One region of the Erwinia sp. 2186 genome, then DNA from elsewhere that is predicted to be linked to it. Evidence: riboswitches for the same ligand, from Rfam matches in the RefSeq annotation. Region 1 holds a riboswitch; each other region holds the start of a gene.
What was found. Region 1 has a riboswitch for thiamine pyrophosphate ahead of thiM (hydroxyethylthiazole kinase). Riboswitches for the same ligand answer to the same signal wherever they lie in the genome.

Region 1 (7,461 bases):
AAGAGATTGGGGTTTCATAAGGAAGGCGCAATGACCGCCAGTCAGGACACACAAGAAAATACGCTTAGCCTGCCGGTACTTGCCGCCGGCGCGCTGGGGGTGGTATTTGGCGATATCGGCACCAGCCCGCTGTATACCTTAAAAACCGTGCTCTCTTTGTCGGGCGAAGGACCCACGCCGGAGGTGATCCTCGGGCTGCTGTCGCTGCTGTTCTGGACCATGGTGATGATCACCTCGGTAAAGTATGCCCTGTTTGCGATGCGCATCGATAACCATGGCGAAGGCGGCATTCTGGCGCTGATGTCGCTATTAGTACGTAAGGATAAACGGCGACCGCTGGTGCTGTTTGCCGGGCTTTTTGGTGCGGCGCTGATCTATGGCGACGGTGCGATCACGCCAGCGATCTCGGTACTCTCTGCCCTTGAAGGGCTGACCATCATCCTGCCGGAATCACAACCCTGGATCCTGCCTGGCGCGGTGGTGATCCTGCTGGCGCTGTTTGCCATTCAACCGCTGGGCACGGCGAAGATTGGCAAAGTCTTTGGTCCGATTATGGCGCTGTGGTTCGCGGTTATCGCCGGCCTGGGCATCTGGGGGATTGTGCAGCATCCTGCGGTGCTGGTGGCGCTCAACCCGATGTACGGTATCGACTTTCTCTTCTCCAACGGCATCGTCAGCTTTCTGGTGCTCGGCGGCGTATTCCTTTGCGTCACCGGTGCGGAAGCGCTGTATGCCGATATGGGCCATTTTGGCAAAAAGCCGATCTGGCTGGCCTGGTTTGCTATCGTCTTTCCCAGCCTGCTGCTCAACTACGCCGGACAGGCAGCGTTACTGCTTTCAGGTGCTGACGTGACGCAAAATATCTTCTTCCGGCTTTGCCCGCCGGTATTACAAATCCCGCTGGTGATCCTCGCCACTCTCGCCACCATCATTGCCAGTCAGGCGATTATCAGCGGTGCGTTTTCCATGACCCGTCAGGCAATTCAGCTAGGCTGGCTGCCGAGGCTGCGGGTTAAACAGACTACCGAAGAGAGCTACGGGCAAATCTATATCGGGGCGATTAACTGGTTGCTGATGGTGGTGACCATCTTTCTCGCGGTGTTCTTCAAATCTTCCGACAAGCTGGCAGCAGCCTATGGCATCGCCGTGTCGCTGACGATGATCATGACCTCCGGGCTGTTGTATGTTGCGATGCATGAGGTGTGGCGCTGGAACCGGCTCACCAGCCTGCTGATTGCCGGCGTGTTCTTTGTCATCGACCTGTGCTTCCTGGTCGCCAATATGAGTAAGGTGTTCGAGGGTGGCTATATGCCGCTGATCCTGGCGCTGGTCGTGTACGGCGTAATGCTGCTCTGGCACCGCGGCGTGGAAGCGGCGAGCAGGGCGGTGCACGAAAAATTTATTCCGGTGGACGACTTCCTGGCCATGCTGGAAGAAAAAGCCATACCCAGAGTACCGGGCACGGCGGTGTTTCTGACGCGGGAGAAAGAGGGCACGCCGCCGGTGATGCAGTGGCAGGTGAAGCGAAACGGCTCACTGCATGGGCACGTGCTGTCGCTGACGATCGCTATCGACAACGTTCCGCGCATCAATGCCGACGAGCGCTTAACCGTCACCCAGCTTGCGCCGGGCTTCTGGCACGCGCTGGCGGTGTATGGCTTTATGGAGCGGCCCAACATCCCTGCACTGTTACGCTATCCGCAACTGGATAACTGCGAGCTGGATACCGAGCATGTCACCTATTATCTGGGCCATGAAAACATCATCCCACGCGAAGGTAGCGGCGGCCTGCCGGCCTGGCAGCGCGTGATTTTCAGCTGGATGGCGCGCAACGGCATGCATGTGACCGACTACTACTACCTGCCCAGTGACCGTGTGGTGGAGATCGGTCGCCGCATCCCGGTGTAGCGGTGGAATGTTGATCTGATTACCGCCTGGGGGATGGTAAAGAAAAGCGCCATCCCCCTGGCGGCTGATAGTCGCTTGAGGAAGAGAACACCCAACTCAAGACGCTACTTGCCGAAGCCAGGCTGGATAAGCAGGCGCTTCAGGTGGCTCTTCTGCGCATCACCAAAGGGGCGCTGGAGCGGGTCATCTGACTTTCTTAAAGATGAGCAGGATCAATGGGACGCATACCGCGAAGCCTAATAGAGAGCCTAACGCTGAATCGGAATGATTTTGCGATAGCGCCTTAGCAAACCAGGTGCATTGAGAGGATGTAAATTCCCCTCCCTGGCTCATTGTCTCCGAAAAGTTAAGAGCGAAGACAAGATCGAAGTAAAGCACTAAAACGTAATACGCAACGCAGAGCAGCGCGATACTCACCCACCTTATCCAGAACTTCTTATTCATCATCGTAAGTGCAGTATTTCATTTCTTCTACATGGGATTCGAAAATCTGGCGTTGCTCGCCGTCTGCGTTAGCCAGCCGTTCCACGCTGTACGAATCCTTCAATAATGCGGTCACGGATAGGGTGATCGTATTGCTGTATTTCTGCATAAGTCCCTCTACTTGCTATAGAAATAATCACAGCGGTCATTTTACAAACATTAACCACATGCACAACAAGTATTAGATTTAAGCAAAACTGCTGATCCTGCTAATTGAGCGTTGACTCTAATCCTGGGGGCAGGTCAGGTGTGATAAAGCGGGTATAGAACTGCGGTAATCTTCTTACGCGAAAACCACTGCGGTAGGCATGTGGACACAGGCTTGTGCCAGCAAGCCACTTCCCGTAATCTGGCGGCTGATAGCACGTAGTTAATGACTCGGGGTGCCGTTTCTTTCCAAAGAAAGGGCTGAGAAAAACCCGTCGAACCTGAACTGGATAATGCCAGCGGAGGGAAGTCAGATGCCTGACCGCATCGCCTTCTTGATCGCCGGTTGGGAGTTGTACCATGAACCAACCTCATACCTTTGTCGCGGCGGATGCCGTGGCGTCGCTCCACCTCTTCCGTGAAAAATCGCCGTTAATTCACTGCCTGACCAACGATGTGGTGCAGACTTTTACTGCCAACGTGTTGCTGGCGCTGGGCGCATCGCCGGCGATGGTGATTGATCCCGACGAAGCCGCGCAGTTCAGCGCCATTGCCGATGCCGTGCTGGTCAACGTCGGCACGCTCACCCATTCCCGCAGTGCAGCAATGCTGGCTGCCGTGCACGCGGCCGGAAAGGCGCAGCGTGCCTGGACGCTGGATCCGGTTGCCGTCGGCGCATTGACCTTCCGCACTGAATTCTGTCAGCAGCTGCTGGAACACCGTCCTGCGGCTATTCGCGGCAACGCCTCGGAAATCATGGCGCTGGCGCGCCAGGCAACCTCCGGGCGCGGCGTCGACAGCCTGCATGACTCGGCGCTGGCGCTGGACGCCGCTCGTCTGCTGGCCAGCACCACCGGCGCCATCGTTGCGGTCACCGGGGAAACGGATTACGTCACCGATGGCCAACGGGTGCTGGCTGTGGCTGGCGGTTCGCCGTTGATGACCCGCGTGGTCGGCACCGGCTGCGCGTTGTCGGCGGTGGTGGCCGGATTTGCCGCGGTGCCTGGCGACCGGTTAACGCACGTTGCCAGCGCCTGCCGGATAATGAGCCTGGCAGGCGAACGCGCGGCGATGGCGGCAGCGGGTCCCGGCAGTTTTGTTGCGCTGTTCCTCGACGAGCTGTTCACTCTGGAGGTTCAGGGATGAAGCGCATCAACGCACTGAGCATTGCCGGAACCGATCCCAGCGGTGGCGCGGGCATTCAGGCCGATCTGAAAACCTTCTCGGCGCTGGGTGCCTATGGCACCACCGTGATCACCGCGCTGGTGGCGCAGAATACCTGTGGCGTGCAGTCGGTTTACCGCATTGAGCCCGACTTTGTCGCGGCACAATTACATTCCGTGCTGAGCGACGTGCGCATCGACAGCGTAAAAATCGGCATGTTAGCCAGCAGCGATATCGTCAAGGTGGTGGCTGAAGGACTGAAGGCCTCGTCCGTGCCGTGGATTGTGCTGGATACGGTGATGCTGGCGAAAAGTGGCGATCCGCTGCTTTCGCCGACGGCGGTTGCCACGCTGCGTGAGTGCCTGTTGCCGCACGTTTCACTGATCACGCCAAATCTGCCGGAAGCGGCGGCGCTGCTGGAGTGTCCGGTTGCCACTAACGAAGATGAGATGCGGCGACAGGGAAGGGCGCTGTTAGCGCTGGGTTGCCAGGCGGTGCTGATGAAAGGCGGACATCTGAGCGATGCCGAAAGCCCGGACTGGCTGTTCAGCCGCCAGCTGGAGCAGCGTTTTACCGCGCCGCGCGTGCCAACAAAGCATACCCATGGCACCGGCTGTACGCTTTCCGCTGCGCTGGCCGCGCTGCGACCCCGGCATGATAACTGGGTGTCGACGGTGCAGGACGCCAAGGGCTGGTTACAGGGCGCGCTGGAGCAGGCCGATTCGCTGGAAGTCGGCAAGGGCATCGGCCCGGTGCACCATTTTCATCGCTGGTGGTAGCGGACGATCGGCAACGTTTACACTGGGATCGTTCTGAAAAATGGAGTCAGCAATTTGCCTTAATGTCCGGTTAGGGTCCACGCTGTTGGGGTCAGAAATCATTCATGGCAGGCGTTAATGCCTGCCGGTTTCACCTTAAACAGGAGCTAACATGACGGACATCGTACAGTTATTGGGCAAAGAAGCTGACACTCTTCTGCAACATCGCTGCATGACCATTCCAGCGGAAAGCCTTTATTTACCGGGCGCGGATTATGTTGATCGGGTGATGATCGACAACAATCGTTCTCCTGCCGTGTTACGCAATATGCAGACCCTCTACAACACCGGCCGTCTGGCCGGCACCGGATACCTGTCAATCCTGCCGGTCGATCAGGGCGTCGAGCACTCGGCGGGCGCGTCATTTGCTGCCAATCCACTCTATTTCGATCCAAAGAACATCGTCGAGCTGGCCATCGAGTCGGGCTGTAACTGCGTGGCCTCCACCTATGGCGTGCTGGCCTCGGTGTCGCGCCGTTATGCGCACCGCATTCCGTTTATGGTCAAACTGAACCATAACGAAACTCTCAGCTATCCCACGCAATACGATCAGACGCTGTATGCCAGTGTCGATCAGGCCTTTAAGTTAGGGGCGGTTGCCGTGGGCGCCACCATCTATTTCGGTTCTGAACAGTCTCGTCGCCAGCTGGAAGAAATCTCCGTCGCCTTTGAGCGCGCTCATGAGCTGGGTATGGTCACCGTACTGTGGGCCTACCTGCGTAACAATGACTTCAAGAAAGAGGGTGTGGATTACCATGCCAGCGCGGATCTGACCGGTCAGGCTAACCATCTGGCGGCCACCATCGGTGCCGATATCGTCAAGCAGAAGATGGCGGAAAACAATGGTGGGTATAACGCGGTGAAGTTCGGCTCAACCGACGAGCGCGTTTACAGCAAATTAACCAGCGACAACCCGATCGATCTGGTGCGTTACCAGCTGGCAAACTGCTATATGGGCCGTGCCGGGTTAATTAACTCGGGTGGCGCAGCGGCAGGTGAAACCGATACCGCCGAATCTGTGCGCACCGCGGTGATCAACAAGCGCGCGGGCGGTATGGGGCTGATTTTAGGCCGTAAAGCCTTTAAGAAATCGATGAAGGATGGCGTGGCGCTGATCAATTCGGTGCAGGATGTCTATCTGGCGAAAGACGTCACCATTGCTTAATCGCTAACGATAAGGGGTTGACAATGATTAGCCCCTTATCTTTCACCCTATGTGATTATTTTGTTACAAACTATCGATGCTTAAGCCTCTCCACTCTTGCCTGAAAATCGCTAAAATAGCGCTTTAGTCTGACGTGAGCCGTGAAGTAAATAATGAAGTGGTTATCTAAAAATGCGTGGTTATTTGCCGTTAAAACCTGCATTGCCGCCTTTATCGCCTTATATATCGCGCTGAAACTGAACCTGGATAAACCGGCCTGGGCCATGGTCTCGGTTTACGTGATTTCACAGCTGTATTCTGCCTCCACCCTGTCGAAAGCCTTGTTCCGCTTTCTTGGCACCGTGCTGGGCGGGATCTTTATCTTTCTGATCTACCCGATTACCGTTACCCATCCGATGCTGTTCAGCCTCTGCGTTTCGCTGTGGGTTGCCTGCTGCCTGTATCTGTCGCTGCATGACCGCACGCCGAAGAGCTACGTGTTTATGCTGGCAGGCTACAGCGCGGCGATCATGGGCTTTGCCGATGTCACCACGCCGCTGTCGATCACCTATACGGTGATTTCCCGTATCGAAGAAATTACCGTGGCGATTATCTGCAGCAGCCTGGTGCATATGCTGGTTTTCCCGGTACGGATGCGCAATTTGTTGGAAAACAGCGTCAGTAACTGGTTCGACAGTGCAAAGAACGTCTGCACCGAACTGCTGACCATTGAATCGAAAGAGAGCTCGCCCGAAAGGGACCAAATCCTGGTGCAGATGGCGAACTATCCGGTGGCGGTTGAAACCCTGATCACCCATTGCGTGTATGAAGGCGACTCCGCGCGCAAGCTCATCCGTCTGGTCAGCGCGCAGTATCAGCATCTTTCCTATCTGATCCCAACGCTGACCGCGATTGAGAAGCGCCTGAGCCTGCTGGCGGAGCAGGGCATCACCTTCCCGGATTTTGTCGCCGAGTCGTTCAGTCACTTCCTTGTCTGGCTGAACAGCCCGGAACAAAGCGGCCAGGCGCAGTCGATTGAGGCAGACATCACTGCCTCGCAGGAGCGGATCAAAGCGCTGTATGGCCGCGGTGAAATGAACGCGGAAGAAGGTTTGTTGCTGATTGGGTTACTGGAAAGGCTGCTGAATTTTATCCGCATTGCCGATTCCTATTTCAACGCCCGCGAGCGCGTCAGCCAGCTGTCGCCGGAGAAAAAGCGCGGCAGGCTTAAGCTGATCAGGAAGCACCGCGATAAAGGGCTGATCCTGTTATCGGCCTTCACCGCGTTCACTGCCACGATGATCGGCTGTATTTTCTGGATTGGCACCGGCTGGAAAGATGGCGCGTCGACGCCGATGATAGCCGCGGTTGTCTGTTCGTTCTTCGCGGCGATGGACAGCCCGATCGCTTCGATGAAGGTGTTTCTGAAAGGGGTATTGATCGCCATTGTGATCAGCGTGCTGTACGTCGGGCTGCTGATCCCGATGACCGTAACCTTTGAATCACTGATTATCTGTCTGGCGCCGGGACTGCTGGCGCTGGGACTGGTCATCGCCAATCCGTCGACCAACTTTATCGGGCTGATTATCGCCACCCAGATCCCCGGTTTTATCGGCATGACGCACGATTTGCAGCCCGACCTGCTGTCGATCCTTAATGCCTCGATCTCAACCGTGGTGGGCATTTTACTGGCGGTGCTGGTCACGGCCATTATCCGTAACAGAAGGCCGGCCTGGTCTGCCAGACGCGTGTTGCGTAAAGGGATTAAGGAGCTGCTGCAGTTCACCGGCGAAATCA
Region 2 (7,461 bases), 2.0 Mb from region 1:
GCTTTTCATTGCGGCTCTCCTGCCTGCAAAAAGTGGGTCAGCGGGCTGGTGGCCACGGCCTGATGGTGGCGACTGCCCAACCCGCTGCGGTAAGCCAGTGCGCCAGCTTCAACAGCAAGTCTGAACGCCCTCGCCATTTGCACCGGGTCTTGCGCGGAGGCCATTGCGGTATTCACCAGCACCGCGTCAGCACCCATTTCCAGCGCTTCACTGGCGTGGCTGGGCGCGCCAATGCCGGCATCTATCACCACCGGCACATTAGACTGCTCGATTATGATCGCCAGCAGATCGCGTGTTTTCAGCCCTTGATTACTGCCGATCGGCGCACCCAACGGCATCACGGCCGCACAGCCCACTTCTTCTAACCGCTTGCACAGCACCGGATCGGCGTGGCAGTACGGCAATACGGTAAAGCCTTCCCGCACCAGGATCTCCGCTGCTTTCAGCGTTTCGATGGCATCGGGCAGCAGATAGCGAACGTCCGGGTGGATTTCCAGCTTTAGCCAATGGGTGCCCAGGGCTTCGCGTGCCAGACGGGCAGCAAAAATGGCTTCCTCTGCGGTTTTAGCGCCGGACGTGTTTGGCAGCAGCTGCACGCCCAGTTCCTGAAGAGGCCGCAGGATCCCGTCATCGCCACCGCGTAAATCAATCCGCTTCATCGCCATGGTGACCAGCTGGCTGCCGGACTCGCGCAACGCCGCAAGCATCATTTGTGGACTGGAGAATTTGCCCGTACCGGTAAATAAACGAGACGAAAAGGTTTTATCAGCAATTTGCAGCATGTCAGCCTCCGGCAATGGCCTGGAAAATCACCAGATCATCGCCTTCCTGTAATAAGTAAGAGGACCAGCGATCGCGGGGAATAATCTGCTGGTTAACGGCCAGCGCGGTGCCTGGCTGGTGGCGGGAAAGCTGCTCCAGCAGCCCGGCCAGCGTCAGCGTGCCGGCCAGCGTCAGGTTTTCATCGTTAACCACGATTTTCATCACTGACCCCGCATACCGGGCAATCCACACTGCGTTGCAGCGACAGCGTTCGCCAGGTTTGTTGCCTGCCGTCAAACAGCCGAAGTTTGCCGTCAAGGCAGGACGGCTGGCCTGCCAGCATCTTTAAGGCTTCTAACGCCTGTAAGGTACCCATTACGCCCACCACAGGACCCAGCACGCCTGCGGTACGGCAATTTCGCTGGGGTTCATCTGCGTCCGGCCATAAGCAGCGATAGCAACCGTGTTCAAAAGGAGGCGTAAGCACCAGCAGCTGGCCACCCAAGCCAACGGCGCTGGCACTGACTAACGGCTTACCCTGTTCCACGCAGGCGGCATTGACCGCATGGCGGGTTTCCATGTTGTCGCTGCAATCCAGCACCAGGTCGACCTGCTGCACGACTTCCCTGAGTGATTCAGCCGTCATCCGCTGCGCCAGAGCAATAAACTCCACCTGCGGGTTTAGCGACTGTAGGTGCTTCTTCGCCACGGCGACTTTGGACTGACCGGTTTCATTCGTGCGAAACAGCACCTGGCGCTGAAGATTACTGATATGCACGCTATCGTCATCGGCCAGCACCAGCTTGCCAACGCCTGCGGCAGCGAGGTACAGCGCCGCAGGTGAACCCAATCCGCCGAGGCCGATAATCAGTACGCTGCCTGCCTGCAATTTCTGCTGGCCATCGAGGCCAAACTCCTCCAGCAGGAGCTGACGGCTGTAGCGTAAAAAGTCGTTGTCACTGAACATGGGCTTCGTCCCCGTTTCCAGCCAGATCGAGCAGCTGCGCGGTAGCTGCCTGCCAGTCAGGCGCCAGCGTGATGGCGCTGACCACCGCAATGCTTCCCACGCCGGTTGCCAAGACCTGCGGTGCCCGTTCCAGACTGATGCCGCCAATCGCCACCGTGGAAATCCCTTTCAGGCGGGAAATATGGCGCTGCAACTCCTGCAATCCCTGCGGCGAAGAGGGCATATTTTTGGTCTGGGTCGGAAAGACGTGTCCGAGGGCGATATAGGACGGCTTCTCAGCCAGCGCCCGATCGAGCTCGGCATCGTCATGGGTTGAAAGCCCAAGCCGTAATCCGGCGCGATGGATCGCATCCAGATCGGCGACATCCAAATCTTCCTGGCCCAGATGCACGCCATAGGCCTGATATTTAATCGCCAGCTGCCAGTAGTCATTGATAAACAGGCGTGCCTGATAACGCTTACCCAGTTCGATAGCCGCCGCGATATCGTTTTCGACCGCCGCGTCAGGCAGATCCTTGATTCGTAACTGAATCGTACGCACGCCCGCTTCAAGCAGGCGCGCGATCCAGGGCACCGTTTCCACGACCGGATAGAGTCCAAGCTGGGCCGACGTTGGCGGGAAGGCTGAGCGGCTCATGCTTTTTCCTCCTGCGACAGCGCATCGGCGGGGTGATAAAGTTCCCCGCCGCGGGTACGGAAAGCCTCTGACATTTCGGCCATACCAACCTCAATCGGTTTGGCTTCCGCCTCCTGTCTGGCGGCATAGTCCCGCACTTCCTGAGTAATTTTCATCGAACAGAATTTCGGGCCGCACATTGAACAGAAGTGGGCGACCTTGCCCGATTCCTGCGGCAGCGTTTCATCGTGATAGGCGCGCGCAGTATGAGGATCGAGTGCCAGATTAAACTGATCTTCCCAGCGGAATTCGAAGCGGGCTTTGGACATGGCGTTATCGCGGATCTGCGCGCCGGGATGCCCTTTTGCCAGGTCGGCGGCATGCGCGGCAATCTTGTAGGTAATCAGACCCTGCTTAACATCTTCCTTGTTGGGCAAGCCCAGATGCTCTTTCGGCGTGACGTAACAGAGCATTGCGCAGCCAAACCAGCCAATCATCGCCGCGCCAATACCGGAGGTGAAATGGTCGTAGCCAGGCGCGATATCGGTGGTTAGCGGGCCGAGCGTATAGAAGGGCGCTTCATGGCAGTGATCGAGTTGCTCGGTCATATTACGGCGGATCATCTGCATCGGCACATGTCCTGGCCCTTCGATCATCACCTGCACGTCATACTCCCAGGCAATTTTGGTCAGCTCGCCCAGCGTATGCAGCTCGGCAAACTGCGCTTCATCGTTGGCATCCTGAATCGATCCTGGACGAAGTCCGTCGCCCAGCGACAGCGAAACGTCGTAGGCGACGCACAGCTCGCAGATCTCGCGGAAGTGTTCGTAGAGGAAGCTCTCTTTGTGGTGAGACAGGCACCACTTGGCCATGATCGATCCCCCCCGGGAGACGATCCCCGTCAGGCGTTTTGCGGTCATCGGCACATAGCGCAGCAACACACCGGCATGGATGGTGAAGTAATCGACGCCCTGTTCAGCCTGTTCCAGCAAGGTATCGCGGAACACTTCCCAGTTGAGATCCTCTGCCACACCGTTCACTTTTTCCAGCGCCTGATAGATCGGAACCGTACCAATCGGAACGGGACTGTTACGCAGGATCCATTCGCGCGTCTCATGAATATTGCGCCCGGTAGAAAGATCCATCACCGTATCGGCGCCCCAGCGGGCGGACCACACCAGCTTCTCCACTTCCTCTTCAATCGACGAGCTGACCGCGGAGTTACCGATATTGGCGTTAATCTTCACCAGGAAATTGCGGCCAATAATCATCGGTTCGGATTCAGGATGGTTAATATTTGCAGGGATGATGGCGCGGCCGGCCGCCACTTCCTGCCGGACGAACTCTGCCGTGATATTTTCCGGCAGGCTGGCACCAAAGCTATTGCCGGGATGCTGTTGCAACAGCACGTCACCCCGGATACGTTCGCGGCCCATATTTTCACGCAGGGCGATAAATTCCATCTCTGGCGTAATCACGCCCAAACGCGCGTAATGCATTTGCGTCACGCAGCGGCCAGCCAGTGCCTTGCGTGGGCGGGGAAGATGGTCAAAACGCAAATGATCGAGGCCTTCATCCGCCAGGCGCTGTTGGGTATACACCGAACTGAGCTGCTCAATGTGCTGAGTATCACCACGCTGTTCAATCCAGTCATTGCGTAGTCTGGCAAGTCCGCGATGCACATCAATTTTTGCGTCAGGATCGCCATAAGGTCCGGCCGTGTCATACACCGGTACCGGTTCGTTATCTTCAAACTGCGGATTGTCTTTGCTGCCACCGACCATCGTCGGACTGAGCTGGATTTCACGCATCGGCACGCGAATATCCTCGCGCGAACCGTTCAGCCAGATGCGTTTAGAATTGGGGAAAGCGGTGCCCTGAAGGGAGTCGATAAACTGCTGGGCTTCTGCGCGCTGTTTGCGGCGGGTCAGTCTTTTATCACGGGTAGACATAGCTCGTTCCTGAAAAAAGGGAATTTGCTTGCCTGGAGTTCGGAGGAGTAAGCGCAGGGTGTGAAAATGGTCGGATCCACACCGTCACTGAAGATTTACTCTTGTTCCCTTCGCAGGTACTAACCTGATCAGGTTCCGCGGATCCCGAATTAACGGTCTCAGCCCCTAAGGGCACTCCGACAAGAAGAATTTTGCTGGCAGACAGCACCAGCAAAACAATCGTGGCAGGTCTGGCCTCGCCACATAGTGCCCTTTCAGCATAAAGGGGCTTTTTTGAAACTACAAGGGGTTTACAATCTGATAACGTTTACGCCGGACGGGCAAGCGCACTCTCATTAGCTGCCTCAGGCTTATCCGCCGTTTTTTCCAGCGCCAGCTGAATAAAGCGGTCTTCAAGCGTGAAACGCGCTTCCAGCGCTTCGCCCACTGTGGACAAAGCATTCTGGAATTCGAGACAGTTATCGTGATCGATAGCCTTCTCGAGATGGGTATCATACACCTGCATGATCATCTCGGTGTTTGCCTGCAGGGAAGGGTAGATCAGCGCGGCTTTAGCCAACTGTTCGCTGCCTTCCATCTCCTGAATAAAGCGTTGATAAACGGTGAAATGCCCGGTGGAAAGGTAATCCACCAATCCCTGACAGAAGCTGTCCAGCGCGTTTTCATCGAGCGTAGTGAGCGATTCCTTGTTAGGCTTGATGCCAACCAGACGATAATAGGCAATCAACAACTGCCTGCGGGAGCGTAGACAAAAGTCTACCAGGTCGCTACATCCGCCGACGCGCGCGGTCAGAACTTCTAACTGGTTAAGCATGAGTGACTCCATGAGTGTAATTATTACTATTTCGCCCCAATCCAGTAATTCAGAAAGTCTGTAAAGCTGAGGATGAGCAATTTTATGCAACGTGAGATTTCAAGCGTAGACGTTGGCTGGTGGGTTGTCAGTCATGAACATAAACTTTGGTTACCGAAAGGTCAATTACCGTTCGGTAGCGCGCAAGAATTAAGCCTGACAGGATCGAACGGATCACAAATCGGCGAGTGGCAGGGCGATCCCGTCTGGCTGATCTGTGAGAACCGTCAAGAGGGCATGGGATCCTTGCGTCAGATCCTCGATCTGGACGTGGGCCTGTTCCAGCTGGCGGGTAAAGGGATCCAGCTGGCGGAGTTCTATCGCTCGCATAAGTGGTGCGGCTACTGCGGCCATGAAATGCACCACAGCAAAACCGAACTTGCCTGCCTCTGCCGCCATTGTCGACAGCGCTATTACCCGCAAATCGCGCCCTGCATCATTGTGGCGATCCGCCGTGGGGAAGAGATCCTGCTGGCCCAGCATACCAAACACCGTAACGGCATCTACACGGTGCTGGCCGGTTTTGTTGAAGTCGGCGAAACGCTGGAACAAACCGTCGCGCGGGAAGTGATGGAAGAGAGCGGGCTGAAGGTGAAAAACTTGCGTTACGTCTCCTCTCAACCCTGGCCGTTCCCCCAGTCGTTGATGATGGCTTTTATGGCCGATTACGACAGCGGCGAGATTGTCATCGATCCCAAAGAGCTACTGGATGCGGGTTGGTATCGCTTTGATGCCTTACCGCAGCTTCCTCCTCCAGGAACGGTCGCCCGTCGCCTGATTGAGGATACCGTGGTGCTTTGCCGCGAAGAGGCTGAGTAAGTACCCAGGCCGGCAAATTCACCCTTTGCCGGCTTTTGCTGAACCCGCTCGGGTGTTTAATCATCGTATTTCATTTTTTTAAATAAACTACTGTGCTTAATCGTGCAGCATCACGTATTTTATTGTTCTGATTTTGTCTGCCAGACTGCATTAATATTAATGTCATGTTAATAACATCAGGGAATGATGCCATGGAAAGGTTCAAGAAAGAACATTACTTATGGGGCCTGTGGCTCTTATGGATTTTTTCTCTTTGTTGTTACCTCTTCCCGCAATATAAATTCTTTGATTGTTGCCTGAGGGTGACGATCGGCTGTTATTTAATATTCGTTTTATTAACTCTCGCTAAAAGGATGGATCCCAATATGTTTAACTTCAATAAGAAAGAAACAGACTCGCCAGTGAACGGCTCAGTCGCTACCGCCTCGCCGCAGGCACCGAAGGCCGCGCTGGAGCTGGCTGATGAGAGCGCGACGGCGAAAGAAACCCGCATTTCATCAGGCAGTAAATTGACGGGTGAAATAATTAATGAAGCTAATATTTCGATAAATGGTCAGATCGTTGGCGATATTGTCAGTAAGAAAACGGTGCAGATCGGTCAAGAGGGGAAAGTGAATGGTAAGGTGTCTTCTTTGAAAGTTGTTGTAAATGGTTCGCTAAAAGGATGCTGTTACGCGAAGTCAGTCACGATTCTTTCCCGTGGCCGAATTGAAGGGGATGTTTATGCCGAGGATTTCTCTATTGAGAAAGGCGGCGTATTTATTGGCAATTCTCATGTGCTTGATGAAAACAGGCTGCCAGATAAAGCCTCGACCGCGGTGAGGACAAAGCCAGAAATATCTGAGTTAATGCCGCCGGCACCGGGAAAAAATACCAATAAAGAGCGGGGTGACAAAGTCGCTAAATAAGGGTTTGATATGCGCATTCAGCCACCCAACCGGGCGCGAGGTTCACTGCCCGGTGGGTGAGCCCATCCTGTCTTATGCTCTCAGCCGCCCGGCGATCGCTCAATTTTTGTGACGCTGTGGCAGCGCCATTTCCAATAAATGTTACACTACGCGCATGCATGTGTGCTTAGAGAGCTTTTAAAAATGAGTGAACTGAAGAACGATCGTTATTTGCGCGCCCTGTTGCGCCAGCCGGTAGATGTGACGCCAGTGTGGATGATGCGCCAGGCCGGGCGTTATTTGCCTGAGTACAAAGCGACTCGCGCGGTAGCCGGTGATTTTATGTCGCTGTGCAAAAATGCCGAACTGGCGTGTGAAGTGACGCTGCAACCGCTGCGTCGCTATAACCTGGACGCGGCGATCCTGTTCTCCGATATCCTGACCATTCCAGATGCGATGGGCTTAGGCCTCTATTTTGAAACGGGTGAGGGTCCGCGTTTCTCTTCACCGGTCACCTGTCGTGCAGACGTTGAAAAGCTGCCAATCCCCGATCCTGAACAGGAACTGGGTTATGTGATGAATGCCGTGCGCACCATCCGTAAGAA
Region 3 (7,461 bases), 2.3 Mb from region 1:
GGTGCTTTTCCCCGCGCCGCTCGGGCCGAGGATCGCCAGCCTTTCTCCCGCCTGCATGCTCAGTGAAAAGCGCATCGGCAGATGGTTATAGAGGTAGGTCAGATTAGTTAACGTCAGCATGGCGTCCCGGCAGTTTTTCAATCAGGGTGAACAGAAGGAAGCAGAGCAGCAAAAGCAGCAGCGCAGTGACCGCGCCATCTTCGCTACGGTAGGAGCCAATCTGTTGATAGAGATAAAACGGCAGCGTGCGGAAATTTTCATTACCAAACAGCGCCACCACGCCAAAATCGCCAATCGACAGCACGCAGGCAAATGCCAGCGCCTGCGCAAGAGGGCGCTTTAACGCGCGCAGTTCGATCAGTTTGACGCGATTCCAGCCGTGAATATCCAGCGACAAACAGAGCCGGTTATAGCGTTCGGCAATGTCCCGCAGAGGGTTTTCCAGCACCTTCATGGCGTAAGGAATGGCCATCAGCGCATTGGTGAAAATTACGATACCATCGGCGGCGTCCGGCAGGCCCACGGTGGCATTCAGCAGCAGAAAGAAGCCGGTCGCCAGCACGATGCCGGGCATGGCCAGAATCAACATGCCGCTCAGTTCCAGCGACTGGCCGAGCCAGACGCGCTGACGCAGGCGCAATTCCCGGCTGCTCCACAGCAGCATCACCGTCAGGATCACACACAGCACCCCCGCGCCAAGCGCGATGCGTATTGAGGTGAAGGTGGCCTGCCACAGCGCCGGTTGGCGTAATACTGCGGGCAGCCCCTGATTCAGGCCATCCACGATCACCGCCAGCAGCGGCGGCAGTAATAAAAGCAGCGCGGCGAAGATTAACAGCGCATCCCACACTTTGGCGCGCCCGCTGTCTTCAGGATTTCGCCAGCCGTTGATGCTTGCCGTGCCCGACGGAATCGCTTTGCTGAGCCACTGACTTAACATCACCAATCCCAGACAGCAGACCATCTGAATCATCGCCAGCAGGGCGGCACGGCCCGGATCGTAATCAAAGTTCAGCGCCTGAAAGATCGCCAGCTCGATGGTGGTGGCTTTTGGTCCGCCGCCGAGCGACAGGACGGTTGCGAAGCTGGCAAAACAGAGCATAAAAATCAGCGCGCCGGCAGGCAGAATTTGCCGCCGCAACCAGGGCCATTCGACCACCACGAAATGGTTCCAGCCGCGTAATCCCAGCTGCGCGGCCAGCTGGCGCTGCTCACCGGGGATCTGTTCCAGCGCCTGCAGCAGCAGACGCGCGGCTAACGGCAAATTAAAGAACACATGCGCCAGCAAAATGCCCTGCAAGCCATACGGCGTGAAGGTATAGGGAATGCCCAGCAACGCGCAGAGATCGGCCAGCCAGCCCGTGCGGCCATAGACGCTGAGGATGCCGAATACCGCCACTAACACCGGCAACACCAGCGTCATCGCGCAGAGTCTTAACAGCGTGTCCCGGCCGGGGAAGCGGCGTCGGTAAAGTGCGCGGGCCAGCGGGATCGCCGGCCCAACCGCCAGTACCGCGGAAAGAAAGGCCTGCCAGAAGGAGAAGCGCAGGACGTGCCAGAGATAGTCATCCTGCCAGAGATCCCGCCAGTGGATCGCCGGCGCACTCAGCCATAGCGCGCTGAATGCGGTCAGGGCCACGGCGACCAGCAGCGTCGCCGCCAGCGCACCGGGCACTAACGGGCCAGCACTCAGCGGCTGACGGCGCGTTGCCATGCACTGATCCATTGGCTACGTTGGCTGGCGACTTCCTGTGACGTGTATTGCAGCGAGTTGGACGGGACGGTCAGGGTATCGAAACCGGCAGGCAGGGTGCTTTTCACCACCGGATACATCCAGTTGCCGGTTGGGATGCTGTCCTGGAACGGTTTATCCAGCATAAATTTCATGAATTTCTGCGCGAGCTCCGGCTGTTTGCTGCTTTTCAGCTGGCCGGCCACTTCTACCTGCAGGTAGTGACCTTCGCTGAAATTGGCGGCGGCATACTGCGATTTCTTCTCTTCAATCAGGTGGTAAGCCGGAGATGTGGTGTAGCTCAGCACCATATCGCCTTCACCCTTGAGGAACAGCCCGTAAGCTTCGCTCCAGCCTTTGGTAACGGTGACGGTTTTCTTCGCCAGCTTCTGCCAGGCTTCCGGTGCCTTATCGCCGAACACTTTCTGCATCCACAACAGCAGGCCGAGGCCCGGGGTGCTGGTGCGGGGATCTTCATAAATAATCTTCAACGGTTTGTCGCTGTTGACCAACTCTTTCAGGCTGGTGGGCGGATTTTGCAGCTTGGTTTTATCGTACACAAAGGCGAACCAGCCGTAGTCATACGGCACAAAGGTCTTATCGTTCCAGCCACCCGGAACGGTGACCTTGCTGGTATCGACCTGGCCTGGTGCGAACAGGCCGGTTTTCTCCGCCGCATCCAGCAGATTGTTATCGAGGCCCAGCACCACATCGGCCTTGCTGTTTTTACCTTCCATCCGCAGACGGTTAAGCAGCGAGACGCCGTCTTCCAGCGCCACGTATTTCAGCTCGCAGCCGCAGTCCGCTTCAAACGCCTTTTTGATGGCAGGACCCGGTCCCCAGTCAGCGGAAAAAGAGTCGTAGGTATAAACAGTCAGGACGGGTTTAGCCGCGAAGGCCGGGAAGGTGCCGAGGATCAGTAAAGGCAGAACTTTTTTTAACACTTTGCGTTCCTTGAAAGTTAGGTGTCGCAAAGGATCTGAGCAATCTGGAGAGTCTCAAATCCCTACGCCGGCATTATCCGGATCAGGTTCGACGGGTTTGTCTCAGCGCTGGCAGTGAAACACCGCGAACGCACCCCGTTGAGAACGGCCTATTCTAGTGATTTCCGCTGGGTAACGAAAGCATCATGCGTCGTCAGGGGCGAACCAGGCGGATTTAAAATCAAACCAGCCCAGCATATTCATTCTGACCCCGCGCATACTGCGTTGACCTTCCAGCAGCAGCCAGTGATGGAACAGCGGATGCAGCGTCCAGGTGTTGATCAGCTGCTTGCCCCAGTCGGCCAGCGGCAGCTTCTGTTCGCGCCAGCGTTGCGCATCCTCTTCCCAGTCCAGCGTGACGCAATGATGCACCAGCGGGATTTCGTACAGCAGCGCAAACACCGAAAATTCCAGCGGCAGGGTGAAGTTGGCACTGCCGAGCCAGATATCGCTTTCGGCTTCGCCACGGTGCCAGACGTCATAATCGACCTGTTGGGTGATCAACTCCACGCCCTGTTCGGCGAGGATCGGCCGTAACGCATTGGCGATGCCCTGATGCTCGACGTGATCGTTATACCAGGTCAGCGTCAGGGTGGTCAGCCCGTCGGGCTTCTGGCTGGCAGCCATATCGCGGCGATGATGCCAGCGCGGCAGCAGGCCATAAGCCGGGAACCAGTAGCGTTGATAGCCAATACCGGCATGATTCAGCAGGGCGATCGGGTTGAACAGCGTGCTGACCCAGCGACGGATGTGTTCATCGCGACCCTGTTCGGATCGCTGGTCAAAAAGCAGGAAATAGCAGCCTTCTTCCAGACGACTCTCTTCTGACTTTTCTTCCAGCCCTTTGCCTTCCAGCTTAACCCCGGCATAAACCAGCTCATCACTGATTTCCGGCAGCACCCAGATATTCACTTCATCAATCAGCGCGCGGTAACCAAAATAGTCATCAAACGCCTGGATCCTCAGTTGGGTGGTCTGATTGCGCACCACCGCATACGGGCCGGTGCCAATCGGCTGACGGGCGAAGTCCGCGAGGAATGGCCACTCTTTTGGCAGGATCATGGTGCTGACGCTGCCCAGCAGCCAGGGAAGCCAGTTGTCGGGCTGATGCAGATGAATATCCAGCGTCCAGGGCGCCGAGGACTCAATGCGATCGAAATGGGCATAAAGGCGTTGGGGCTTCAGTCGCTCAAGGGTGCTGATAATGTCGGCCATCTCCAGCTCACGGCCATGATGAAAGTGGATCGCCGGGCGCAGATAAAACCGCCAGTGCAGCGGAGAAAGCTGCTGCCAGTGGTGGGCAATATCGGCTTCGATTTCCCCATTTTCCTCATTTATCCGCGTCAGGCTGCTAAAAATCTGACGGGCAAGGTGGGTTTCAGAACGACGCAGCGGCGTACCGGGTAACAGATTCAGTAACGAGCGATAGTACATCACCCGCAGGATATGTTTCCCCTGGCGGAAACTGCGGCCAAGATGCGAGATCAGCATCTGTCTGACCGCGTTTTTATCGCCCACCAGCTGCACCAGCTGGTCGATGCGATCGTTCTCCAGCAACTCTTCCGCCCGCTGCTGTTGCAATGCCAGCCCGGTGTAATGGAAGCTGAGCTTTGAACGTTTTCCGCGCCCGGCTTCAGCCTGCCAGTCCAGCCAGCCCTGTTCCTGCATCGCATTCAGCAGATTGCGCATATGCCGGCGGGAGCAGCTCAGTTGTACCGCCAGATCGTTGAGCGTGGTCTCCTGCGGCTGGCCTTCGCAGCACTGCCACAGGCGGATAAACTGTTGTTGTAAGCGGGCAGAAGACATAAAAGAGGAAGCCTTATCAGAAAGCAGTCTGTTTTTTCTTCCTTATATTAGGACGATAATGCCCGCAGATGAAAGAGCGGGAGACATTCTTCGAATGCGCTCTGACATTGATGATTCTGAGTATGGTGCCTTTCACCAGCCAGCCGGGTTAATACCTTGCTGGCTTTTTTCGCTGCTCCATGTTTTCTTCTATGCTTGCTGTTTGTCGACTCACCTCTGTGGCGACTTTTTTTGAAGGATCAGCTATGAAATCGCTCCTCACGCGCCGTCGCCGTATCAATCCTGTTTACGTCGCCTTTATGGCCGTGTCGTTTATGGTGGGCGTGGCGGGTGCGCTTCAGGCTCCGACGCTTAGTCTGTTTCTGACCCGTGAAGTGGCCGTTCGTCCGTTCTGGGTCGGGCTGTTTTACACCATCAATGCGATAGCCGGCATTGCGGTGAGCATTCTGCTGGCAAAGCGCTCGGACAACCGGGGCGACCGCCGCATGCTGATCCTGTTTTGCTGCGTGATGGCGATTGGCAACGCGCTGATCTTTGCCTTCAACCGTGACTATCTGACGCTGATTACCTTTGGCGTGCTGCTCTCCGCGCTGGCCAGCGTGTCAATGCCGCAAATCTTTGCCCTTGCCCGCGAATATGCTGACAGCTCGGCCCGAGAGGTGGTGATGTTCAGTTCGGTGATGCGTGCCCAACTGTCACTGGCCTGGGTAGTCGGGCCGCCGTTGTCCTTTGCGCTGGCGCTGAATTACGGCTTCACCACCATGTTTTTGATTGCCGCCGGACTGTTTGTGGTCTGTGTGGCGCTGATCTGGTTTGCGCTGCCGTCGGTGCCGCGCGTGGAACAACCGCCTGAAGTGGTGATCACCCAAATCAGCGCGTGGAAGAATAAAGATGTGCGGCTGCTGTTTATGGCTTCATTGCTGATGTGGACCTGCAACACCATGTATATCATCGATATGCCGCTGTATATCAGCAGCGTGTTGGGGTTGCCGGATAAGCTGGCTGGATTGCTGATGGGCGTGGCGGCCGGGCTGGAAATCCCGGCGATGTTGTTGGCGGGCCATTATGTGAAGCGCTTCGGTAAACGCAAAATGATGCTGTTTGCGGTGGCGTCCGGGGCGATATTCTATCTGGGGCTGGTGGTGTTCCACGACAAAGCGGCGCTAATGGCTTTGCAGATCTTTAATGCCATCTTTATTGGTATTGTCGCCGGGATTGGCATGCTCTATTTCCAGGATCTGATGCCGGGAAGGCCCGGTGCGGCGACCACATTATTTACCAACAGTATTTCGACGGGGGTGATTCTGGCGGGCGTGATTCAGGGCGCGCTGGCGGAAACCTTTGGCCATTATTCGGTTTACTGGGCGGCGTTGGTACTGTCGATTGGGGCGCTGGTGATGTCGGCCAAAGTGAAGGATGTCTGAGGGACGTTCGGGCGGAAGTGCTTCCGCCCGTGAGGGTCACTAACGCAGAAAGGCCGGCTGGGTTTTCTCATACGCCGTAATGTCGGCGTCATGTTGTAGCGTCAGGCCAATGTTATCCAACCCGTTGATCAGGCAGTGTCGGCGGAAGCTGTCGATGCTGAACGCGTAGTGCTTGCCATCGGCGATGACTTCCTGCTTTTCCAGATCGACGGTGATTTCCACGCCTGGCTGTGCGGCAACCAGCTGGAACAGCGTGTCCACCTCTTCCTCGCTTAATGACACCAGCAGCAGCTGATTGTTAAACGAGTTATTGGCAAAGATATCGGCAAAATCGCTGCCGACAATCGCCTGAATACCGTAGTCAGTCAGTGCCCAGGGCGCATGCTCACGGGAGGAGCCGCAGCCAAAGTTTTCCCGCGTTAGCATAATGCTGGCACCGCGAAATGCGGGCTTGTTCAGCACGAAATCCGGGTTGGGGATCTGGCCTTCTGCATCGCTGTAACGCCAGTCGTAAAACAGGTTGCGGCCAAAACCGGTGCGCGTCACCATCTGCAAAAATTGCTTCGGGATAATCGCATCGGTATCGACGTTTGCCGCATCCATCGGCACCACGATGCCGGTATGTTGGGTAAATTTCTTCGCCATACAGCCTCTTTAAATCAGTTCGCGGATATCAGCAAAATGGCCTGCTACCGCCGCAGCCGCAGCCATTGCCGGGCTCAGCAGATGCGTGCGGCCGCCGCGGCCCTGACGACCTTCAAAGTTGCGGTTGCTGGTGGATGCGCAACGCTCACCGGGATTCAGACGGTCGTTATTCATTGCCAGACACATTGAGCAGCCCGGTAAGCGCCATTCAAAACCGGCATCAAGGAAGATTTTATCCAGACCTTCCTCTTCCGCCTGCGCTTTGACCGGACCCGATCCCGGCACGACATAGGCCTGAACGCCCGGCGCAATCTTGTGGCCTTTCACCACCGATGCCGCCGCCCGCAAATCCTCAATACGTGAGTTGGTGCAGGAGCCGATAAAGACTTTGTCGATCTTCACCTCGGTCAGCCGGATGCCAGGCTGCAAATCCATATAGGCCAGCGCCTTCTCGGCTGAGGCACGCTCAACCGGATCGCTGAATGAGGCCGGATCGGGGATCCGCTCGTTAACGGCGATCACCTGGCCGGGATTGGTGCCCCAGGTAACCTGTGGCGCGATGTCCGCCGCATTTAAGGTCACCACTTTGTCGAAGTGCGCACCGCTGTCGGATTTCAACGTCCGCCACCAGGCGACCGCTTCATCCCATTCCGCCCCTTTCGGCGCAAACTGGCGGCCACGGGCGTAATCAAAGGTGGTGTCGTCCGGCGCAACCAGGCCTGCTTTCGCGCCCAGTTCAATCGCCATATTGCACAGCGTCATGCGGCCTTCCATGCTCAGGGCTTCTACCGCCGGACCACAGAATTCGACCACATGGCCATTGCCGCCGCCGCTGCCGGTTTTGCCAATGATCGCCAGCGCAATGTCTTTG
Region 4 (7,461 bases), 260 kb from region 1:
GGTGGGGGATTGGGTTGCCACGAACATGTTCAGGACGTTGTTCGCGGCAAAGTGACTCAAAAATAAGGATGCGTTCCGTCTATCACGCTGGCGTAATGACCTTTGATTTTCTCATTCAACTGCGCCTCGTTCGGCAGAGGCCGCCCGCGCAGCACCGCTTCGGTGGTGAAGCAGAAAATCAAAATGCCCCGGCTGCAAATGTTGGCTGCCTCGGTGTAGCTTTCAAGCGTCGAGAAATACGCATCGCTGCTTTTGGCTTTTTCCAGACTGGCGGACATCACCGACACCAGCATACGGTAAACGTCTATCGCCTCGCCCAGCACCGGGATTTTACCGATTGAGAACGCCAGAATCTTGCTGATGCGGGTAAACAGCAGCTTTCTGTCCGGCAACGCAAACAGCTCTTCCAGCGTCTCCAGCCACAGGTTAAAGGTGGTGGCGAACAGTTCATTCTGCACGATCTGCAGGCTGGCATGCTGCCAGGAGAATGAGGCGGCCATTAAGGCAAAATCACGCTGATAGCTCAGGAATGCCTGCTCATTGTCATCGTCCGCCAGCGTCAGCGCATTACTGGCCAGCTCGAAGTTTTGCAGCTCTTGCTGACTGTCTGCTTCATGCCAGTCAATCAGCCTGGCTTTGCGCAGTTGCAGGGTTTTTAACGCTTCCAAATCGTGGAAGGTTGCCATCGCGATCTCACTGGCTAACAGCGCCTTATTGATCGTCTGAATCACCACGGGCGACTCCACCACAGAACGCTGCGCCAGCAATTCATTGCGGCGATTAAGGTAGGCGGCGGCAGGACTGAGGAAGTTGCTCATGGAGTTTACCCGGGGTCGGAGGGGGGACAGGCATCAGAGAACCTGTACAGTAGGTTCCAGTATGGCATAACTTATTGGTAAGAAAGCCTGGGGAGAAAGCTTTTCAGGATAATGCCAGATAGCCTTGGGTAATCAGCAGCTTGAAATGGCCTGCAACATCGGTTCGCCCACCAGCACCGGCTGGTGGACTTTACGATTTCTTAACGTAATTCCATCGCGTAATTGTTAACCGGCGTTATTTTTTGGATCAGCTTGTGGTCAAAAAGAAACCGTTCGTAAGCATCATAACGGGCTGTATCCAGGTGTGAAGGATCGCGGGCAAACAGCGGCAGGGTTTTCATCCAGGCGGCTTTGTTTAACGCATTATTAAGGTCCGGGTGCGCGCTGGCGAACGCATCCCAACTCTCCTGTGGATGGGCATGCAGGTAGTCGCTGCCTTTCTTTAGCGCGATGAGGAATTTTTTGATTTTCGGCGCGTTCACCTCATCGCGATTGGCCACGATAATCAGCTCGTCATAGGCCGGAACGCCGTAGTCCTCAACGTTGAACACCTGTGGATCCTGACCGTGCTGCTTCAGCTCCAGCGCTTCGATATTGCGATAGCCGCCTATCACCGCATCGACCTGGCCCGCCATCAGCGCGCTGTTGAGCTGGAAATTGACGTTGACCATCTTCACCTGATCCAGACTGACCTTTTCGTGGTTGAGCATGGTGCCCAGCGTCGCCTGTTCAATACCGCTGACCGAGTAGCCAATTTTTTTGCCTTTCAGCCCGGCCGGCGAGGTGATGCTTTTATCCAGCGTCATCACCGTATTTAACGGCGAGTTGATCAGCGTGCCGACGCGCATCAGCGGTAAGCCCTGATCGGCAAAGAAATGCAGCTGTGGCTGATAGGTGATCGCCAGGTCGGCCTGTTTGGCTGCCACCAGCCGTGGCGGCAACGCCGGATCGGAAGGCGGCACAATTTTCACCTCCAGCCCCTGTTCCTTAAACGCGCCAATCTGTTCCGCGACCATGATCGGCGCGTGATCGGGGTTGATATACCAGTCCAGTACCAGCGTGATCTTGTCGTTGGCGTTGGCAGTGTGGGCACAGGCGGCAGTCAGCAGCAGGCCGCAGAGGGTTTTCTTAAACATGTGTTTCCCTTGAGTGAGGTATCGATCAGTCATTTTCCGGTGCCCAGCGGATCAGGCGACGCAGTGCACTGTCCACCGCCAGCCACAGCAGCAGAGTCATCAGCACCAGAATAAAAAGTGCCGCAAAGCAGAGTTCGGTTTGCATCCGCGCATTGGCGTTCAGCATCACGTAGCCCAGACCTTCGCCTGCGCCGACCCATTCGCCGATGATGGCGCCAATCGGTGCCACCGCCGCCGCCATCCTCAGCCCGGAGCCAAACGCAGGCAGCGCCGCCATCAGCCGCACATGGCGTAATAACGCCCAGCGGGATGCGCCCATGGTGCGGGCGAGGTCGAGAAGATCGTTATTGACCCGGCGCAACCCGTCGAAGAAAGCCGAGGTGACCGGGAAGAAAATCACCAGCACCGCCATCGCCACCTTGGCGCTGATGCCGAAGCCGAACCACAGCACCAGCAAGGGTGCCAGCGCAAAAACCGGTATGGCCTGGCTGGTCAGCACCAGCGGCATCAGCCAGCGCTGTAAGCGGGGGGAGAACATCATGCACAGCGCAAGGATGGCGCCGAGCAACACGCCGGCGACCAGCCCGCTGACGATTTCCGCCGCGGTCACCAGCGTGTGCGCCGCCAGATACGCGCGGCTGGTCCACAGGACGTCGGCAACCGACATCGGCGTGGGCAGCAGGAAGGCAGGAACGCCGCTGCGGGTGATTGCCCACCAGACGGCAATCAGGCCGATAAACACCGTCAGGCCACGCCGCCAGCGGCCAAAGGCCGATTCTTTTACGGATATCATCCTGCCGCCCGGGTCAGCTGTTGCAGTAATTCACCCTGGCTCTGCAACAGGTGCCGATCGTCAGGGGCCCGTGGCGGCAGTCCGGCAATCTGATGCGAATCATCAATCCCGGCCGCAGACAGCACCAACAGCTGGTGGCTAAGGCGGCAGGCCTCCAGCGGATCGTGGGTGATCAGTAACACCGTGTGGCCGGTCAGTAACGCTGAGGCCAGGGTCTGGATACTGGTGCGGGTAATGGCGTCCAGCGCTGAAAAAGGCTCGTCCATCAGCACCATCGGCTGACGCTGATAAAGCGTGCGGGCCAGCGCGGCTCGCTGCCGCATACCGCCGGACAGCCCGGCAGGCAGGCTGTCGCCATACCCGCTTAAGCCGACGCGCGCCGTCAGCTCATCGGCCCATTCGCGGTCGGGCTTCTCGCCACGCAGGCGTGAGGCGAGGCTGATATTGTCGCGAACGGTCAGCCACGGATAGAGCAGATCTTTCTGCCCCATATAGGCCACGCGTCCCTGCACCGGCAGGCCATCGCTGCCGGTGACCGTGCCTGCCGTCGGCTGCGCCAGCCCGGCTATGATCTTCAGCAGGCTGGTTTTGCCGACGCCGCTGGCTCCCAGCATCGCGGCAAACTGACCGCCGGTGATATCGACATTCAGCCGTTCAAACACCGTCCGTGCGCCGTAGCGCAGGGTCAGATCGCGCACCTCAATCCCCGGCGGGATCACGCCGCGGGCAATGTCATGACTGTTCATACCACGTTACTCAAACTGGCATTCAGGCCCATCTGCCAGAAGGCACTTTCCAGCCGGGTGGCGGTGGTGAAGATGGTTGAAAGCTCCGGCAGACGACTTTGTGCGCCGCGCTGAACCCCAACCGTTTCCAGTAGATCTATCGCCCGCTGAACGCTGGCCAGATAGTTTTCGTCGCCGTAGTTGGCGATCCACGAGCGGTAGGGATTGCCTTCGGTGACGGTGGTGGGATTGTGCAGCAAGCCGAGGCCTATTTCGGCATAGCCCGCGACGCAGGGAAGCAGTGCGGCCAGCAGATCCAGCGCATCGCCGGACTGGCCGATATCCAGCACATAGCGGGTGTAGTTGAGGGTTTCGGGCGCTTCCTGTTCATTGCGCATCTGGCTTTCGCTGATGCCCCACTGCGTGCAGTAACCGACATGCAGCGGCAGCTCGGCGACGATGGCATTCAGCGAGGCGGTGGCGGCACGCATTTCTGGCAGGGTTCGGAACTTGCTGACCAGCAGGGCATAGGCGCGGGCGAAATGGATCAGGAACAGGTAGTCCTGGGTCAGATAGCGCCGAAACGCGCTTTCAGGCAGCGTGCCCTGGGCCAACTGCTGAAGAAAAGGGTGGTTAACGTAGTGCTGCCAGTCAGCCGCGGCCTGCTGGCGAAGCTGGCCATAAAGACCACGGGAAAACATGTTGTCAGACATGGGACCTCCAAAAGTGAGTGGAGATCCGGGCGTGCAGAGGTATGAACAGGCAACGATCGAAAGTGATGCTATTGCCAACCCGTCCCTTCGCTGGCATGACCCAGATCAGGTTCAAAGGGTCCGGCTAACGTCGCCATCTCAGCCCATAAAGGACACCCCTCGGAGAGGCTTGTTATACGATATTTACTTTTTGATTACAATCGATGGCTGGCAGCCGAGTTGGCGTCATAATGAAAAACGGCCTTCTTGCGAAAGCCGTTGTTTAAGCGCCACTAAGCCTGTTTTGGCTTAGAAATCATATTCTAACGCTAAGCGGTTCTGCCAGAAGTTCTTGTCAGAGGTCGAGGTGGTTTGCACGCCGACAAAGTCGGTCAGGCTCAGCCCTTTCAGCACGCCATCAAAGCTGTAGGTGCCGTAAATCAGGTACTCCGACTGATTGCTGCTGGACGCGCCGGCGCTGGCGGTCAAATCCATAAAGGAGTAACGGCTGCCGAGGGAAATATTGCTGTTGGCGGTCCAGTTCAGATCGGTGGAGTAGGCGTTGCCGCTCCCCAAATCCTGGGTACTGGTGAAGAACGGCTGGGCAAAATACTGGCCGGACGAGGTGTTATGGGCATAAGGCGTCACCAGCGCACCGTTGCCATAGGCATTCTCACTGGCGGCGATATGGTCCCAGTTCAGTGACCAGCGCAATGACGGCACAAAATTCATCGCATACTGCGCGCCGTAGCTGGTGCTGTTTACTTCGCCCGCCAGCGCGTCGCCCTGACTCAGGCCGCGAATAAACTGCACGCCAATTTTTGGCTGCAACGGATTTTCCGACCACGACAGGAAGCTGTCGGCGTAAACCATCTTGGTGTAGTTATTGTATTCTTCGTACCACAGCTGGCCGGTCAGCTTTTTATCATCCAGCTTCAGGGCACGTCCGCCGCCGATGCCCCACATGCCGTTAGTACGGCCATCGGCGTCGGTGTAGGCGGTGGTGTCGAGAAACTGATCGTCACCCCAGGGTTTATAGCGGGTAATTTTGGTGGCGTGCAGGAAATTGTCGCTGTCGCCATAATTGGCGTCCACACCCCGGAACAGGATCGGGGTGATGCGCCAGTCGTAGTCGCCGATAAACGGGATATTGATACGCTGGTCACCGGCGGTGATGCGGAAGTCCTGATAGTGCCAGCTCAGATAGGCTTCGCCGACGCCGGTCTCGTTTGGCCCCAGTTCACCGATCAGGTGGTCATCGTTATGCGAGATGCCGCGTTGCAAAATGCCGCTGACGCCGAGGCTCAGGCCATAATATTCCGCCGTGGCGTACTTCACGCTGCCACCGTAACTGACGGTATCCTGCGAATAGCCCGGTGAGAAATAGGCGTTGTGGGTGGAATAATAGAGGCTGCGCAGGCTGCCATGGACCGAGCCGCAGGTAAACATTTCGGTCAGTGAATCGGCGACGCCGGCATCACAATCCGAAACCGGTGCCGCAGCCAGCGCGTGACCCATTAATAAAGCCTGAGAGACGACGAGTACACCCAACTTTAGCGCAAAGTTGACCTTCTTTGTTTTCATCAATAGCTTCCTGTCAAAATTTGAAAATGATCTGCCCGCAGCAAAATTTGCTGAGTAATTTTTTTTGGGTATCCGGTAAAACCGTCCAGTGGCGAGCGCGTTATTTTAGCTACGCAGGTTATTTACGCACTGTAATTAATTTTATTGCGATTTCATTTATTCAGTGACAGCGGATCGCTTGGTAATTCCAGCGTGTCGCGCACGTCCCAACCCTGCAGCTTGCCTGGGTTGAGCAGTCCTGCCGGGTCCAGCGCCTTTTTAACTGAAACCACCTCGGCCTTAATTTCCCCTTGCTTACCTTCTTCAATGGTAAAGACGTGAGGGTTATTTATTTTTACATCATGATCGCGGAATATCTGCATTATTTCGTTCAATCTTTCTTCACTGGAATAGCGAATTAATTGTAATCCGCTGGCAGTGATATTGCTGTCGTTGTCACGCAGGAATTCAATATGGGAAATAACTTCATCGCCGAACAATTCCGCCATCGTAATAATCTGCTGACGATAGGTGGAATAATTGAACGCCGTCTGCAAATAGGTCAGGGTGCTGTCCACTTTCAGCGCATGCAGCGTGGTATGGTTCCAGCAATATTCCATCAAGGAGGCATTGGCTTCACGCGCCTCGTCCGCCGTCTGGCGCACGGCATTCTGGCCGCGATACTTTTCTAACAGTCCGCTGCACAGGCCTTCACTTTGCTCCGCAATCACGCTAATCACCGCATGCTGCGTGGCCTGGTAGTTGCCGTTCAGATGGGTGAAATAGCTCGGGATTGGTGCGGCGAACAGGGCAAGCTGGCGTTTCACCAGCCCTGGCGAGCGGGCAAAGGCATTGGCATAGTCCAGCGCATCGGTGAAGTCGTCGAACACATCCAGCCGCTCAATCCACTGATGCACCGGTGCCAGCGCCAGCTCGACTTCCAGCAAGATGCCGTTGCTGCCGTAAGCATGATGCAGCAGCAAGGCCTGCGGCGCGGGAACGCTGAGGATGCGCGGCTCGGCTTCCATGGTCATCACTTTCACGCTCAGCACGTTGCCGGGTGCGCCCAGCGGGCCATAGTTGATTGAGCCGATGCCTCCAAAGCCGCCGCCATACAGTCCGCCCAGCGTCGCCAGCCGATAGGTCGACGGCATACAGCGCAGCTCCCAGCCCTCTGGACGGGTCACCGTTTCAATCTCGGCCAGACGGATCCCCGCCTGCGCCCGCACGCGGCCTTCACCCAGTTCCACCACCTGATTAAACGCGGTCATATCGACCAGAATGCCGCCCTGTAGCGGCACCAGCTGACCGTAATTGCCGGTTGCGCCACCGCGTAATATCAGCGGCAGGCCGTGCTGCACGCAGGCCTTGACCAGCAGGCTGAGCTCTTCTTCATTGCGCGGGCGAACCACCGCATCGGCCTGCTTGTTTTCCAGCTGCTGCTTCAGCACCGGGCTGAACCAGTGAAAATCGCGCGAAAGACGTTTGACCTTGGGGGCCTGAAGCGTCCACTCGAGGTCGGGAAGCGCCAGCAGCATCTGCTCTACGGCGTTCTTACGTTGTTCACTGTCCATACTCATCCTGTCGGCAAAAGGGTCATTAAATTAGTGAGACTGCACGGCTTCGCTTTCATGCCAGGCGCTGAGGGCGCGGCGGGAAATCCACGACATCACGCCAAACAGCGCGATCCCGGTTAACGAAATCAACAGCAGCGCGGCAAACATCAGCGGAATA

Region 2: another riboswitch for thiamine pyrophosphate. It lies ahead of thiC (phosphomethylpyrimidine synthase ThiC); the one in region 1 lies ahead of thiM (hydroxyethylthiazole kinase).
Region 3: another riboswitch for thiamine pyrophosphate. It lies ahead of thiB (thiamine ABC transporter substrate binding subunit); the one in region 1 lies ahead of thiM (hydroxyethylthiazole kinase).
Region 4: another riboswitch for thiamine pyrophosphate. It lies ahead of tenA (thiaminase II); the one in region 1 lies ahead of thiM (hydroxyethylthiazole kinase).

Annotation. Positions count from the first base shown of each region.
Region 1 covers NZ_CM173824.1:1,649,250-1,656,710, forward strand. Annotated here, with positions in the region: gene ACXKZG_RS07500 (potassium transporter Kup) at 31-1,908, shown strand; gene ACXKZG_RS07505 (hypothetical protein) at 2,092-2,355, opposite strand; gene ACXKZG_RS07510 (hypothetical protein) at 2,345-2,467, opposite strand; TPP riboswitch at 2,761-2,863, shown strand; gene thiM (hydroxyethylthiazole kinase) at 2,899-3,684, shown strand; gene thiD (bifunctional hydroxymethylpyrimidine kinase/phosphomethylpyrimidine kinase) at 3,681-4,481, shown strand; gene fbaB (class I fructose-bisphosphate aldolase) at 4,633-5,685, shown strand; gene ACXKZG_RS07530 (FUSC family protein) at 5,838-7,461, shown strand, end outside.
Region 2 covers NZ_CM173824.1:4,597,269-4,604,729, reverse strand. Annotated here, with positions in the region: gene thiH (2-iminoacetate synthase ThiH) at 1-9, opposite strand, end outside; gene ACXKZG_RS21435 (thiazole synthase) at 6-782, opposite strand; gene thiS (sulfur carrier protein ThiS) at 784-984, opposite strand; gene ACXKZG_RS21425 (HesA/MoeB/ThiF family protein) at 968-1,729, opposite strand; gene thiE (thiamine phosphate synthase) at 1,719-2,366, opposite strand; gene thiC (phosphomethylpyrimidine synthase ThiC) at 2,363-4,297, opposite strand; TPP riboswitch at 4,386-4,486, opposite strand; gene ACXKZG_RS21410 (Rsd/AlgQ family anti-sigma factor) at 4,605-5,111, opposite strand; gene nudC (NAD(+) diphosphatase) at 5,196-5,969, shown strand; gene ACXKZG_RS21400 (bactofilin family protein) at 6,161-6,877, shown strand; gene hemE (uroporphyrinogen decarboxylase) at 7,061-7,461, shown strand, end outside.
Region 3 covers NZ_CM173824.1:3,996,102-4,003,562, reverse strand. Annotated here, with positions in the region: gene thiQ (thiamine ABC transporter ATP-binding protein ThiQ) at 1-120, opposite strand, end outside; gene thiP (thiamine/thiamine pyrophosphate ABC transporter permease ThiP) at 104-1,714, opposite strand; gene thiB (thiamine ABC transporter substrate binding subunit) at 1,690-2,676, opposite strand; TPP riboswitch at 2,718-2,824, opposite strand; gene sgrR (HTH-type transcriptional regulator SgrR) at 2,860-4,521, opposite strand; gene ACXKZG_RS18740 (sugar efflux transporter) at 4,767-5,945, shown strand; gene leuD (3-isopropylmalate dehydratase small subunit) at 5,985-6,590, opposite strand; gene leuC (3-isopropylmalate dehydratase large subunit) at 6,600-7,461, opposite strand, start outside.
Region 4 covers NZ_CM173824.1:1,906,585-1,914,045, forward strand. Annotated here, with positions in the region: gene ACXKZG_RS08725 (hypothetical protein) at 57-818, opposite strand; gene ACXKZG_RS08730 (ABC transporter substrate-binding protein) at 1,019-1,954, opposite strand; gene ACXKZG_RS08735 (ABC transporter permease) at 1,980-2,747, opposite strand; gene ACXKZG_RS08740 (ABC transporter ATP-binding protein) at 2,744-3,493, opposite strand; gene tenA (thiaminase II) at 3,490-4,185, opposite strand; TPP riboswitch at 4,251-4,355, opposite strand; gene ACXKZG_RS08750 (TonB-dependent receptor) at 4,474-5,748, opposite strand; gene ACXKZG_RS08755 (FAD-binding oxidoreductase) at 5,901-7,301, opposite strand; gene ACXKZG_RS08760 (ABC transporter permease) at 7,332-7,461, opposite strand, start outside.